3 regions of the Pseudomonas sp. GNP014 genome follow, and region 3 is predicted to be linked to each of the others. Evidence: predicted binding sites of a transcription regulator. Region 3 holds the regulator's gene; each other region holds the start of a gene.
What was found. Region 3 encodes FliA, which starts transcription of late flagellar genes. Its sites were predicted from a motif close to CTAAAGTTTNNNNNNNNNNNGCCGNTAA; they were not measured.

Region 1 (4,664 bases), 2.8 Mb from region 3:
GCTTTATCGACGAGCAAGAGGCCTATAACAACGTGAAGGCCAACTTTGAAGCCAACGGCAAGAAAATGCCGAAAGGTCTGTTCGAACACCTGAAAGACCAAGACGGCGCCTGATCGGCAGAAAAAAGCCGCGCTTCTCCTGCGAGAAACGCGGCTTTTTTATGTGTGGTTGTTTACAGCTGGAAACGCCGCACCATGCCCTGCAAGGCGTTGGCCAGTTGCGACAATTCATGGCTGGAAGCACTGGTCTGGTCGGCGCCTGCGGCAGAACGTACCGACAAATCCCGAATATTCACCAGGTTGCGGTCCACTTCCCGCGCGACTTGCGCTTGTTCTTCGGCAGCGCTGGCAATGACCAGATTGCGCTCATGGATCTCGTGCACCGACGCGGTAATGGTTTGCAGCGCCTCACCGGCACGCTCAGCCAGCGCCAGCGTGGTCGTCGCCCGCGCGGTACTGGCCTGCATCGAATCCAGCGCCAGGCTCGAACCGCTGCGCATGCCCTGAACCATTTGCTCGATCTCCTGCGTCGATTGCTGCGTGCGATAGGCCAGCGCCCGCACTTCATCAGCGACCACAGCAAAGCCGCGCCCACTCTCACCGGCCCGTGCCGCTTCAATCGCCGCGTTGAGCGCCAGCAGGTTGGTCTGCTCGGCAATCGCCCGAATCACGTCCAGCACTTTGCCGATATCCTGCGATTGATTGGCCAGTGATTGCACCAGTTCGCCAGTCTGTTGCACATCGCTGGCCAGGGCGTTGATGGCCGTGGCGGTCTCACTGACGCGCACCTGCCCCAGATGCGCCGACTCGCTGGATTGACGGGTCGCGTCAGACGTCGACACCGCATTGCGTGCGACCTCTTCCACTGCGGCCGTCATCTGATTAACAGCCGTCGCGGCCTGTTCGATCTCGTTGTTCTGTTGTTGCAGCCCCTGCGTACTGTCGAGTGTCACTGCATTGAGTTCATCGGCAGCGGTCGCCAGTTGCGTAGCCGAGCCGCTGATGCCTTGCAGCGTCTCGCGCAGGTTTTGCTGCATGGTCGCCAGTGCCTTGAGCAAGCGACTGACTTCATCGTTGCCCTGGGTTTCGATCGGTCGGGTCAGATCACCCTGCGCGACACTTTCTGCTGCGCTCACGGCACTGCTCAGCGGGCGGACGATACTGCGAGTGAGCATCATCGCCAGTGCCACCGTGGCCAGCGCGGCCAACGCAATAAACAAACTGACAATCGTGCGCGAGTTTTCGTAGTGCGCAGCGGATTTCTGGCTTTCGGCGGCGACCTGTTTGGCGAACAGGTCCGCCAGGTCGTTGAGTTGTTTGCCGGAGCCATCGACGACGGTTTTCATGTCGACCAGCAACAATTTGGTCAACTCATCACGCTTGCCTTGCTCGGCGAGGGCAAAGGATTGAGCGATACCGCTGCGATACGCGGCGAAGGTCTTTTTGAATTGGTCATACAGCTGCTGGCCTTCCGGGGTGTCGACCAGTTTGTCGTAGGCGGCGATTTTCTCGCTCAGCTCCTTGTCGCGGGTGTCCATCTGGCTACGGTAGGTGGCGATATTGTTCGCGTCCTGATCCAACGCCATGCGCAACGAGATGGTGCGGATGCGCAGCATGATCTCGCGAATCTCGTCGCCGCCACGAATACTCGGCAGCCACTGATTTTCTACCGCGACCTCACTGTCGCGAATGCTCGACATCTGCCCCAGCGCAAATACGCCAAGCAATGCCACCAACACCGCGATCAGGGCGAATCCCAAGGCAGCCCGGGGAGCAATATTCAACTGACGAAGCAACATGACGAACGCCCTTATTCTTGTATTGGCCAGATTCAAGGGGCGAAAGCCATGGCAGTCCCCTCGTGTTAGCGGGCTATCGGCCAGTTGTACGATGACTTGAAAGGAATTGCCTTTTCGAGGGACAAAAAAAATCCCCGTATCTTTCGATACGAGGATTTTTAATATGGTCGGGGTAAGGGGATTCGAACTCCTGACATCCTGCTCCCAAAGCAGGCGCGCTACCGGACTGCGCTATACCCCGGTAAAAAAAAGGCGACCTTTCAAAGATCGCCTTCTTCGATCAGCGCTTTTGGCCTCTGATCTTAAGATTCGATCCCAGTGTTACCTGGTTTCAAAAATGGTGGGTCGTGTGGGATTCGAACCTACGACCAATTGGTTAAAAGCCAACTGCTCTACCAACTGAGCTAACGACCCAAAAATGGTCGGGGTAAGGGGATTCGAACTCCTGACATCCTGCTCCCAAAGCAGGCGCGCTACCGGACTGCGCTATACCCCGGTTTGAAATTGGCTCCGTGACCAGGACTCGAACCTGGGACCCAATGATTAACAGTCATTTGCTCTACCGACTGAGCTATCACGGAACTACATATTTCAATTTACAACTGTGAAACCTGAAGCTTCTCGACACCGTTTTCGCATCGCTGCGTTCGTGTGTCTGAGGCGCGCTATTCTACAACCTAGAACACCTCTGTCAACCCCCTAAATTGCTTTCAAGTTAATGATTTGCAACTTATTTCAGTTTTCAACCCAGAGGATTGAAACGCTGCCGGTGACTGACTGCGGGGCGCACTTTACAAGCCTTTTCCTTTGAGTTCAACAGCCTAACGAAAAAAAAGGCCCCACAATGTGGGGCCCTCCTTTTTTCCTTGGCGCTTTGGCTCAGTTGAAAACGATTTCGTCGTTCTCGACGGTGCCGGTCGCGGTTTCGCCAGGCATGAAGTGCCCCGAGAGGATCAATTGCGCCAGCGGGTTTTCGATCCAGCGCTGGATCGCCCGTTTCAAAGGACGTGCGCCGTAAACCGGGTCGTAACCGACGGCAATCAGCTTGTCCATTGCTTCCGGACTCAGTTCCAGCTTCAGCTCGCGCTCGGCCAGACGACTGCGTAGACGGCCCAGTTGGATCTCGGTAATGCCTGCGATCTGATCCCGCGCCAGAGGCTCGAAGATCACCACTTCGTCGACCCGGTTGATGAACTCCGGACGGAAGTGCGACGTCAGCGCATCCATCACCGCAGCACGCTGCGCCTCGCGATCACCGACCAGCTCCTGAATCTGCACAGAGCCCAGGTTAGAGGTCATGACGATAACCGTATTACGGAAGTCCACCGTGCGGCCATGGCTGTCGGTCAGACGACCGTCTTCGAGCACTTGCAGGAGGATGTTGAACACATCCGGGTGCGCCTTCTCGACCTCGTCCAGCAGGATCACCGAGTAAGGCTTGCGCCGTACCGCTTCGGTCAGGTAACCGCCCTCCTCGTAGCCGACGTAGCCCGGTGGTGCACCGATCAGACGAGCCACGGAATGTTTCTCCATGAACTCGGACATGTCGATCCGCACCATCGCCTCTTCAGTATCAAAGAGGAACTCGGCCAGCGCCTTGCACAGCTCGGTTTTACCGACACCGGTCGGGCCGAGGAACATGAACGAACCGCTCGGACGATTCGGGTCGGACAACCCGGCACGGGAACGCCGCACTGCGTTGGCCACCGCCACCACGGCTTCGTCCTGACCGATCACACGTTGGTGCAACAGGCTTTCCATCTTCATCAGCTTGTCGCGCTCGCCTTCGAGCATTTTCGATACCGGAATACCGGTCCACTTCGAAACGACTTCGGCGATTTCCTCTTCGGTCACCTTGCTGCGCAGCAACTGGTTTTCGCTCTTGCCGTGCTGGTCGACCATTTGCAGACTGCGCTCCAGGTCCGGGATCACCCCGTATTGCAGCTCGGCCATGCGATTGAGATCGCCTTTGCGGCGCGCGGCTTCCAGTTCCTGACGGGACTGTTCGATCTTCTGCTGAATCTGCGCAGAACCCTGCACCTCGGCTTTTTCCGAGTTCCAGATTTCTTCCAGGTCCGAGTACTCACGCTCGAGTCGGACAATTTCTTCCTGAAGTTTTTCCAGGCGCTTCATGGCCGCTTCATCGCTTTCTTTCTTCAGTGCCTGGGATTCGACCTTCAACTGAATCAGGCGCCGCTCAAGACGATCGAGCACTTCCGGCTTGGAGTCGATTTCCATGCGGATACGGCTGGCCGCTTCGTCGATCAGGTCGATGGCCTTGTCCGGCAGCTGCCGGTCAGTGATGTAGCGATGGCTGAGCTTGGCCGCCGCGATGATCGCGCCGTCGGTGATCGCGACCTTGTGGTGAACCTCATAACGCTCCTTGAGGCCACGCAGGATGGCGATGGTGTCTTCTTCACTCGGCTCGTCCACCAACACTTTCTGGAAGCGCCGCTCGAGGGCCGCATCCTTCTCTATATATTGGCGGTACTCGTTGAGCGTGGTCGCACCGACGCAGTGCAGCTCACCGCGTGCCAGCGCAGGTTTGAGCATATTGCCGGCGTCCATCGAGCCTTCGCCTTTGCCGGCGCCGACCATGGTGTGCAGTTCGTCGATAAACAGAATGATCTGCCCTTCCTGTTTCGACAGCTCGTTGAGCAGCGATTTCAGGCGTTCTTCGAACTCCCCGCGATACTTGGCGCCGGCAATCAGCGCGCCCATGTCCAGCGACAACAAACGCTTGCCCTTGAGGCCGTCCGGCACTTCGCCGTTGATGATGCGCTGGGCCAGACCCTCGGCAATCGCGGTTTTACCTACGCCAGGCTCGCCGATCAACACCGGGTTGTTCTTGGTCCGGCGTTGCAGA
Region 2 (4,664 bases), 2.9 Mb from region 3:
CAATGGTTTCCGGATTTACCGGGCCAAGCGCGGCTGAAACTTCTTTTCAAAAAGAGGCTTGCTCTATCGGATTTGCCTAGGCAGAATCCGCTCCGTCCTAGGGGAGTAGTCTCCCACGAGCGCCAAGCTCGTCCGGCATGCGTCAACATACTTGATCCTCAGATCATGGCGCATGCGACCCAAGCGACCGCACCAGACGGTTCGCAGGGTTTGACAAGACCTATGACACGCACACCTTACCCGGGGCGGGAAGGCTGTACGTGTCATAGCCGTGTCGACCCGCCCCTTAGGAAATCCTGATGCTGGACTCATTACTCGTTCCCACCGCAATCGTTGCCTTGGCCGAAATCGGCGACAAGACGCAACTGCTCGCACTGATTCTCGCCGCTCGCTTTCGCAAACCCTGGCCGATCATTGCCGGTATTGTCGCCGCGACCCTGGCCAACCACGCGGCAGCCGGTGCGGTAGGTGCCTGGTTTGGCAGCTTCTTCTCGAATGCGACGCTGCACTGGATTCTCGCCGCAAGCTTTACGGCCACTGCGCTGTGGACGCTGGTTCCGGACAAAATGGATGACGATGAAACCAGCACCGCACGCAAGTTCGGGCCGTTTCTGACCACGCTGATTGCGTTTTTCCTCGCCGAAATGGGCGACAAGACTCAGGTCGCGACGGTGATGCTCGCCGCGCAATATCCGGAACTGTGGCTGGTGATTATCGGTACTACGGCGGGCATGTTGATTGCCAACGTGCCAGTGGTATTGGCGGGTAACTTTGCCGCGGACAAATTGCCGCTGACCTTGATCCGTCGCCTCGCGGCCTCGGCATTCATGATTCTGGCAATCGTGGCGGTGTACAAGGCGATGCAGAGCAGTGGCTGGGTTTAAAGCAGCTACAAGCTTCAAGCTTCAAGCAACGAGCTGCAAGCCAAGCGTGTCTGCTTTGACTTGCAGCTTGCAGCTTGCAGCTTACTGCTTACTACTGTTGTAAAGCGGCATGACCTTCGGAATCGCCGCCTGCAACGAGGCGATCCGGCTGGACGACGCCGGGTGCGTGCTCATGAACTCCGGCGGTGCGCCTTCCGAGGCCTTGCTCATCTTGTTCCACAGGGTGATCGCCGCGTTCGGGTTGTACCCGGCGCGGGCGGCCAGCTCGAGACCGATCAGGTCGGCTTCGTTTTCGTTGGCGCGGCTGTTGGGCAGGGTCATGCCGTAGTTGGCCACGGTGTCGGCCAGCGCCAGGCTGTCCTGACCAAGACCGAGCAGTGCACCCGCGCCTTGCTTGGCCATTTCAATGCCATAGGCCTTGGACATCGCTTCACGACCGTGCTCGCGCAAGGCGTGGGCGATTTCATGGCCCATGACCGCGGCGATTTCATCGTCGGTCAGTTTCAGGCTGTCGATCAGCCCGGTGTAGAAAATGATCTTGCCGCCCGGCCCACAGTTGGCGTTGAGCTCATCGCTCTTGATCAGATTGACTTCCCACTGCCACTGCGCCGCATCCGGACGGAAGTTCGGCGCCTGGGCGATCAGGCGGTTGGCAATCGCCTGCACCCGTTTGGCCTCCGGGCTGGTCTTGTCGAGCACACCTTTGCTGGACGCCTCGCCAACGGTCTTCTGATACGACTGGGCATACATCTGGTCGACCTCTTGCGAGGACAGCATGCTGAACATGTACTGCTTGCGCTCCACACCCACGGCGCCGCCGCTGGTGGTGTTGACCGACTGACAACCGGCCAGCAACAGCGCTGCGCTCAGTGCACTTACAACCAATGTCTTGTTCATTCAAAAGCTCCCTGAAAACCTGCCGCGTATCCTAGGCGGGTAATTGTATCGACGCCAGATACAACGGACGTGTTGCAGCGACTTTCAGATGTTTCCCACCAGCGCTGTCGTAAAAAATTCACAGCGACCGCCAAGTCCCGTGCAACTGCGTCGCGCACTGATCCATTTGCGACATCGGCTTTCAATTGCACCTGCTCGCACTCATGGCCCAATGCCGGCTGCCGATACAACAGCGCAGACGTCCTCTTGCGTGCGGAGCTCCCATGAAGTTCAAGTCGATCCAGTTTTCCGTCGCCGCCCTGGCCGGCGCCATCGTGCTCAGCGTGGTCGTTGCGCTGGTGCTGTATGCGCTGTTCTCCGGCGCCCGCACGCAAGAGATGGTGCAACAGCGCACCCAGACCCAGTTCGAGCAGGTCATCGAACAGCGCCTGACCTCGCTGGCGCAGACTCAGGTCAGCCAGATCCAGCGTGAACTCGAAGCGCCACTGTTGATTGCCGGCGGCCTGGTGCGGGTCAACGCCCTGCTCGGCACACCAGGTGCCGACGGCCAGCCACGTCTGACCGTCAGCCGCGAACAACTGATCAGCCTGATCAAAGAGAACGTTGAAAAGAACCCGAAAATTCTCGGCACCTACATCGGCTGGGAAAAAAACGCCCTCGACCACAATGACGCGGCCTACGTCGGCACCAGCGTGGTAGGGATCGACGCGGCCAACGGACGTTTCCTGCCGTGGTGGTTCCGCAACGATGACGGCACCCTCGGCCTGGACAAACTGGTGGACGTCGACGACCAGAAAACCCTGTCCACCGGCGTGCGCGCCAGCGAGTACTACCTGTGCTCGAAAGAAACCAAGAAATCCTGCGTGATCGATCCGGCGCCGTACAAAGTCGGCGACAAGATCGTCATGCTCGCCTCCTTTATTGAACCGATCATGCTCAACGGCGCGTTCCAGGGCATCGTTGGCGCTGACCTGTCGGTGAACTTCATCCAGGAAATGCTTCTGGGCGCCAACCAGAAACTCTACAGTGGCGCCGGACAAATGGCCCTGATCGGCGGCAATGGCCGGATCGTTGCCTACACCAAGGACCCAAGCAAATTCGGTGAGAAGGTCAGCGACATTCTCGACGCCGAACAGATCGCCAGCATGGCCAGTCTCAAGCGCGGCGAAGTCACCTATTCGGTGAACAAGGACAAGGGCCGCATCGAACTGTACCTGCCCTTCGGCATCGGCCAGACCGACGCACGCTGGACATTGATGCTGCAATTACCGCTCAACGCGGTGATGGCCGACCTGCAAAAACTGCAGGGCGATCTGGAGGCCCAGCGCAAATCCGACACCTTCGGCATGGCCATGGTCGGCCTGATCATCGCCGGCCTCGGCCTGCTGGTGATCTGGCTGGTCGGCCACGGCATCGCCCGACCGCTGAAACAAATGGTTGCGATGCTCAATGACATCGCCCAAGGCGAAGGCGATCTGACCCGACGTTTGACCAGCGATCGCAGCGATGAACTGGGTTCGATCGCCAAGGGCTTCAACACCTTCCTCGCCAAGTTGCAGGCAATGATCACCCAAGTGGTGACGTCAGTGCAGAGCGTCAGCGATTCCTCGGAACACACGGCTGATATCGCGATTCGCACCAACATCGGCATCCAGAAACAAATGGCCGAGATCGATCAGGTCGCCACGGCGGTGCAGGAAATGACCGCCACCGCGCAGGATGTCGCGCGCAATGCCACTCAGGCCGCACAAGCCGCCAGTCATGCGGATCAGGCAGCCAGTCAGGGCATGCAGATCGTGCGCGACACGTCCAATTCGATCGGCGTGTTGGCGCTGGAAATCGGCAAGGCTGTCGATGTGGTGCAGACCCTGGCCAAGGACAGCGAGAACATCAACGCCATCCTCACCGCCATTCGCGGCATCGCCGAGCAGACCAACCTGTTGGCGCTGAACGCCGCCATCGAAGCGGCGCGTGCCGGCGAGCAGGGTCGTGGTTTTGCCGTGGTGGCGGACGAGGTGCGCAATCTGGCGCAGAAGACCCAGAAAGCCACCGAAGAAATCCAGACCATGATCCAGCAATTGCAACAGGGCACCCGCGATGTGGTGCGGGTCATGGAAGACAGCCAGAACCGCACCGACGAAAGTGTGCAACACGCGGCGAAAGCCGCCGAGGCGCTGGAGACGATCACTCAGGCGGTGTCGGTGATCAACGACATGAATACGCAGATTGCCAGCGCGGCGGAAGAACAGAGCGCGGTGGCCGATGACATCAACCGTAACGTGATCAATATCGGTCAGGTGGCGAATGAAGTGGCGGGCGGTGCGGATGAGTCGAGTTCAGCGAGCGCGGATTTGACCAAACTGGCGGAGCAGCAGCGGCGGTTGATCAATCAGTTCAAGGTCTGAAAAGCCAAAAGGCCCTCACCCTAACCCTCTCCCAAAGGGAGAGGGGACTGACCGAGTTGTCTACCGTCATACATCGACCTGAAAAATCGTGGCGATTATGGATTCGGTGAAAAACCTTCCAGTCGGTGTATTCCGTCAATATCCCCCAATCAGTCCCCTCTCCCTCCGGGAGAGGGTTAGGGTGAGGGGCTTTTGATCTGCAGGCTTCAGCCCGGGGTCAGACACTCCGGCCCGTTGAGCTTGGGATCATTGATCAGATTCGCCAGCACCCGCTCGCGCAACGCCGCCGGTTCGCTGGCCAGCAACCCTTGCAACACATGCAAAGGCGTCTCGGGATCGAGCCACGCCGCCTGCCCGGCCTCATCGAGAATCAACGGCCGGCGCTGACTCGAGGCCGGCTGCGTAATCACTGCCGTGCTCAACCAGATCTGCTCCTGCACCGGATAGGCCTCCCAGATCGCCGCGAAAAACAGTGACG
Region 3 (4,664 bases):
GTCGCTGTCGCAACTGCTCAAGGTGCTGCAGGCGCTGTTGGCCGAACACGTGCCGGTGCGCGATATCCGCAGCATCGCCGAAGCCATCGCCAACAACGCTGCCAAGAGTCAAGATACCGCCGCATTGGTGGCTGCGGTCCGGGTTGGCGTTTCTCGCGCCATCGTCCAAAGCATTGTAGGCACTGAGTCCGAGCTGCCTGTGATCACCCTGGAGCCAAGGTTGGAACAAATATTGCTCAATAGTCTGCAGAAGGCAGGACAAGGCTCGGAAGAGGGCGTTCTGCTGGAGCCGAGCATGGCCGAGAAGCTGCAGCGTTCGTTGATCGAAGCGGCGCAGCGTCAGGAAATGCAAGGTCAGCCGGTGATCCTCTTGGTAGCCGGCCCGATACGCGCGATGCTCTCGCGCTTTGGTCGCCTGGCAGTCCCTGGATTGCATGTGCTGGCCTACCAGGAAATTCCGGACAACAAGCAAGTGACCATCGTTGCGACAGTAGGGCCCAACGGCTGAGGTAGTGGTTTATGCAAGTTAAGCGTTTTTTCGCCGCCGATATGCGTCAGGCCATGAAGCTGGTTCGTGATGAGCTGGGCGCTGATGCCGCCATCATTGGCAACCGCCGCATTGCCGGCGGCGTCGAGCTGACGGCGGCGCTGGATTACAAATTGTCGGCGCTGGCGCCTCGGGTTCCGAACATGGAACTCGAAGACGAGCTGCGCAAGACCCAATCGCGCATCGTCACCGCCCAGGCCGAACTGAGCCTGCGTGGCGAAGCCGACGGCAATACCAATCGCCAGTTGTTCGCCGGGCTGCCGTTGACGGCCGGCCTGCCGCTGACTGCTGCCGAACCGTTGAGCGAGCCGGCCTACACCGCTCCGGCGCGTCCGGCCCCGGCACCTGCGCAGTCCTCCGGCGGTGTCGACCCGCGTGCGCTGGACTCGATGCGCTTCGAATTGAACAGCCTGCGCGAACTGATGGAAGTGCAGCTTGGCACCCTGGCCTGGAATCAGCTGCAAGGCAGCCGCCCGGCGCAGGCCAATCTGTATCGCCGTCTGCAGCGCATCGGCCTGTCCGGCCCGCTGTCGCGCGATCTGCTGTCGATGATCACCGATATCGAAGAGCCGCGTCAGGCCTGGCGCATGTTGCTCGCGCATCTGGCGCGGATGATTGCCGTGCCGGAAGTCGAGCCGCTGGAAGAGGGCGGGGTGATTGCGATGGTCGGCCCGGCCGGCATGGGCAAGACCACCACGCTGGCCAAACTGGCCGCGCGTTATGTGCTCAAATACGGCGCGCACAACGTGGCGCTGGTGAGCATGGACAGCTTCCGCATCGGTGCACAGGAACAGCTCAAGACCCTCGGGCGGATTCTCAATGTGCCGGTGACGCACGTTGATCCGGGCCAGTCGCTGGTGCAGGCGCTGGATCCGTTGCTGCGCAAACGCGTGGTGCTGATTGATACTGCCGGCCTGCAAGCCAGCGATCCGGCCCTGCGCATGCAGCTGGAAAGTCTGGCCGGGCGCGGTATCCGTTCAAAAAATTATCTGGTGCTGGCAACCACCAGCCAGAAACAGGTTCTAACCGCCGCTTATCACAGTTACAAGCGTTGCGGGCTTGCCGGGTGCATCCTGACTAAACTGGATGAAACGGCCAGCCTTGGCGAAGTGTTGAGCCTGGCGATCAGTCATGAATTGCCGGTCGCGTACCTGACCGATGGCCCACGGATTCCGGATGATCTGCATCTGCCGCGCCGTCATCAACTGGTCAGCCGCGCCGTCAGCGTGCAAATGCAGGAAGAACCCAGCGAAGAAGCCATGGCTGACATGTTCGCTGATATCTATCACAGCCCGACCAAGCAGGTAGGCTGAGGTATTCATGAACAGTTTTTGTACCTACATCGATGGCCTGCCATGCATTGTTCCGGTTGTGAACGCGCAGCCAGTAATGTGGCCTCCGTCTATGCAAGACAAGGTAAAGAAATAACATGGGCAGCATGCATCCCGTACAGGTGATCGCGGTGACCGGCGGCAAAGGTGGCGTCGGCAAGACTAACGTGTCAGTGAACTTGTCTCTGGCGCTGGCAGAGCTTGGCCGTCGGGTCATGCTGCTGGACGCCGACCTGGGGCTGGCGAACGTCGACGTTCTGCTGGGACTGACCCCCAAACGTACTTTGGCCGACGTGATCGAAGGCCGCTGCGAGCTGCGCGACGTCCTGTTGCAGGGCCCCGGCGGGATCCGCATCGTGCCGGCCGCTTCCGGCACCCAGAGCATGGTGCACCTGAGCCCGGCGCAGCACGCCGGCCTGATTCAGGCGTTCAGCGACATCGGCGACAATCTCGACGTGCTGGTGATCGACACCGCTGCGGGTATTGGTGACTCGGTAGTCAGTTTTGTACGCGCCGCGCAGGAAGTGTTGCTGGTGGTCTGCGACGAGCCGACGTCCATTACCGACGCCTACGCGCTTATCAAACTGCTCAACCGCGATTACGGCATGAACCGCTTCCGCGTGCTGGCCAACATGGCCCAGAGCCCGCAGGAAGGGCGCAACCTGTTCGCCAAGTTGACCAAGGTCACGGATCGCTTCCTTGACGTGGCCCTACAATACGTCGGCGCCGTGCCTTACGACGAAAGCGTGCGTAAGGCGGTGCAGAAGCAGCGTGCGGTCTATGAAGCCTTTCCGCGTTCCAAGTGCGCCCTGGCGTTCAAGGCCATCGCCCAGAAGGTCGACACCTGGCCGCTGCCGGCGAACCCGCGCGGCCACCTGGAATTTTTCGTCGAGCGCCTCGTGCAGCAAACGGCAGGACCAGTGCTATGACCGCCAGCGGTATGAATTACTACAAGAAGTCGGCACGCGACGCGCAATACGAGTTGATCGAGCGTTACGCGCCACTGGTCAAACGCATTGCCTACCACTTGCTGGCACGCTTGCCGGCCAGTGTGCAGGTCGAAGACCTGATTCAGGCCGGCATGATCGGTCTGCTCGAAGTCTCGACCAAATACGACGCCAGCAAAGGCGCCAGTTTCGAAACGTACGCGGGCATTCGAATCCGCGGCGCGATGCTCGATGAAGTCCGTAAAGGGGACTGGGCGCCACGCTCGGTTCACCGCAACACCCGTATGGTCAGCGACGCAATTCGGGCAATTGAAGCTAAAACCGGCCGTGATGCTAAAGATCACGAGGTTGCGGCCGAACTCCAATTGAGTCTCGACGATTACTACGGGATTTTGAATGACACCCTGGGCAGCCGCCTGTTCAGTTTCGACGACCTGTTGCAGGACGGCGAACACGAAGGGCTGCACGAGGATGGCGCCAGTGCTCATCTTGAGCCGTCACGCGATCTGGAAGATGAACGTTTCCAGGCCGCACTGGCGGACGCGATTGCCAATTTGCCGGAGCGTGAGCGACTGGTGTTGGCGCTGTACTACGACGAAGAGCTGAACCTCAAGGAAATCGGTGAAGTCCTTGGCGTCAGTGAGTCGCGGGTCAGCCAGTTACACAGCCAGTGCGCGGCCCGCTTGCGGGGGCGTTTGGGGGAGTGGCGAGCGCGCTGAAGGCAGTGTGGGGACACTGCGAACGAGGCTGGTGCGGTGATGAACGGCACCGGTCTTGCTCTGTTGTGCTCCAGACAGTCTTCGAGTGCTACGCCGGATTGATTGAAATGGCGCGTCCAGGTGCTGGGCGCGTTTAAGACTGCTTGGAGGTCGAATTGGACAAGAACATGAAAATCCTCATCGTTGATGACTTCTCAACGATGCGGCGGATCATCAAGAACCTGCTGCGTGATCTGGGGTTCACCAACACCGTCGAGGCCGACGATGGCACCACTGCCATTCCGGTGCTCAACAGCGGAAGCATCGACTTTCTGGTAACGGACTGGAACATGCCGGGCATGACCGGTATCGACCTGCTGCGCCACGTGCGTGCCGATGAAAAACTCAAGCACCTGCCGGTGCTGATGGTGACGGCAGAAGCCAAGCGTGAGCAGATCATCGAAGCGGCCCAGGCCGGTGTGAACGGCTACGTGGTCAAACCTTTCACGGCTCAGGCGCTGAAAGAAAAAATCGAGAAGATTTTCGAACGCATCGGCTGATGAACGCGCGGGGGAGCTATGGAGCATAACGAATCTTCACAGGGCGATTTCGAGTCGACCCTGAAAAAACACGCGGTCGAACTGGTCGAGAGCCTTGAAAAAGGCAGGTTCGGCGACGCTGTGCAACTGATCCATGAGCTCAATCAGACCCGTGACCGCGGCCTGTATCAGGAAGTGGGCAAGCTCACGCGCGAACTGCACAGTGCGATCGTCAACTTCCAGATTGATCCGCACATGCCGCAGGCCGAGGAAGTGTCGCAAATCACCGACGCCACCGAACGCCTGGGCTATGTGGTCAAGCTGACTGAAGCCGCGGCCAACCGCACCATGGATCTGGTGGAAAGCGCCACCCCGGTGGTCAATGGCCTGGCTGACGAAGCCCAGGCCCTGAGCACCGATTGGGGTCGCTTCATGCGTCGCGAGGTCGGGGCTGAAGAGTTCCGCGAACTGGCGCGTCGGGTCGACGGTTTTCTGTCGCGCAGCAGCACGGACAACCGTGCGGTGTCGAGCAACCTCAACGACATCCTGCTGGCCCAGGATTACCAGGACCTGACCGGTCAGGTGATCAAGCGCGTGACCCA

Region 1: ACXX9E_RS01130 (methyl-accepting chemotaxis protein) is a predicted target of FliA. The motif match lies at 1,872-1,899, and genes of this name have one in related genera.
Region 2: ACXX9E_RS00495 (methyl-accepting chemotaxis protein) is a predicted target of FliA. The motif match lies at 1,982-2,009, and genes of this name have one in related genera.

The regions. Positions count from the first base shown of each region.
Region 1 is NZ_JBTGUS010000001.1:236,406-241,069, forward strand. Features, by position in the region: gene ACXX9E_RS01125 (HvfA family oxazolone/thioamide-modified RiPP metallophore) at 1-113, shown strand, start outside; gene ACXX9E_RS01130 (methyl-accepting chemotaxis protein) at 173-1,798, opposite strand; tRNA gene ACXX9E_RS01135 (tRNA-Pro) at 1,963-2,039, opposite strand; tRNA gene ACXX9E_RS01140 (tRNA-Lys) at 2,137-2,212, opposite strand; tRNA gene ACXX9E_RS01145 (tRNA-Pro) at 2,218-2,294, opposite strand; tRNA gene ACXX9E_RS01150 (tRNA-Asn) at 2,304-2,379, opposite strand; gene clpB (ATP-dependent chaperone ClpB) at 2,678-4,664, opposite strand, start outside.
Region 2 is NZ_JBTGUS010000001.1:107,704-112,367, forward strand. Features, by position in the region: gene ACXX9E_RS00480 (methyltransferase) at 1-37, shown strand, start outside; yybP-ykoY riboswitch at 88-212, shown strand; gene ACXX9E_RS00485 (TMEM165/GDT1 family protein) at 300-884, shown strand; gene ACXX9E_RS00490 (M48 family metallopeptidase) at 966-1,781, opposite strand; gene ACXX9E_RS00495 (methyl-accepting chemotaxis protein) at 2,045-4,186, shown strand; gene ACXX9E_RS00500 (SOS response-associated peptidase) at 4,393-4,664, opposite strand, start outside.
Region 3 is NZ_JBTGUS010000001.1:3,002,642-3,007,305, forward strand. Features, by position in the region: gene flhA (flagellar biosynthesis protein FlhA) at 1-508, shown strand, start outside; gene flhF (flagellar biosynthesis GTPase FlhF) at 520-1,860, shown strand; gene fleN (flagellar synthesis regulator FleN) at 1,977-2,807, shown strand; gene fliA (RNA polymerase sigma factor FliA) at 2,804-3,544, shown strand; gene ACXX9E_RS13510 (chemotaxis response regulator CheY) at 3,712-4,083, shown strand; gene ACXX9E_RS13515 (protein phosphatase CheZ) at 4,102-4,664, shown strand, end outside.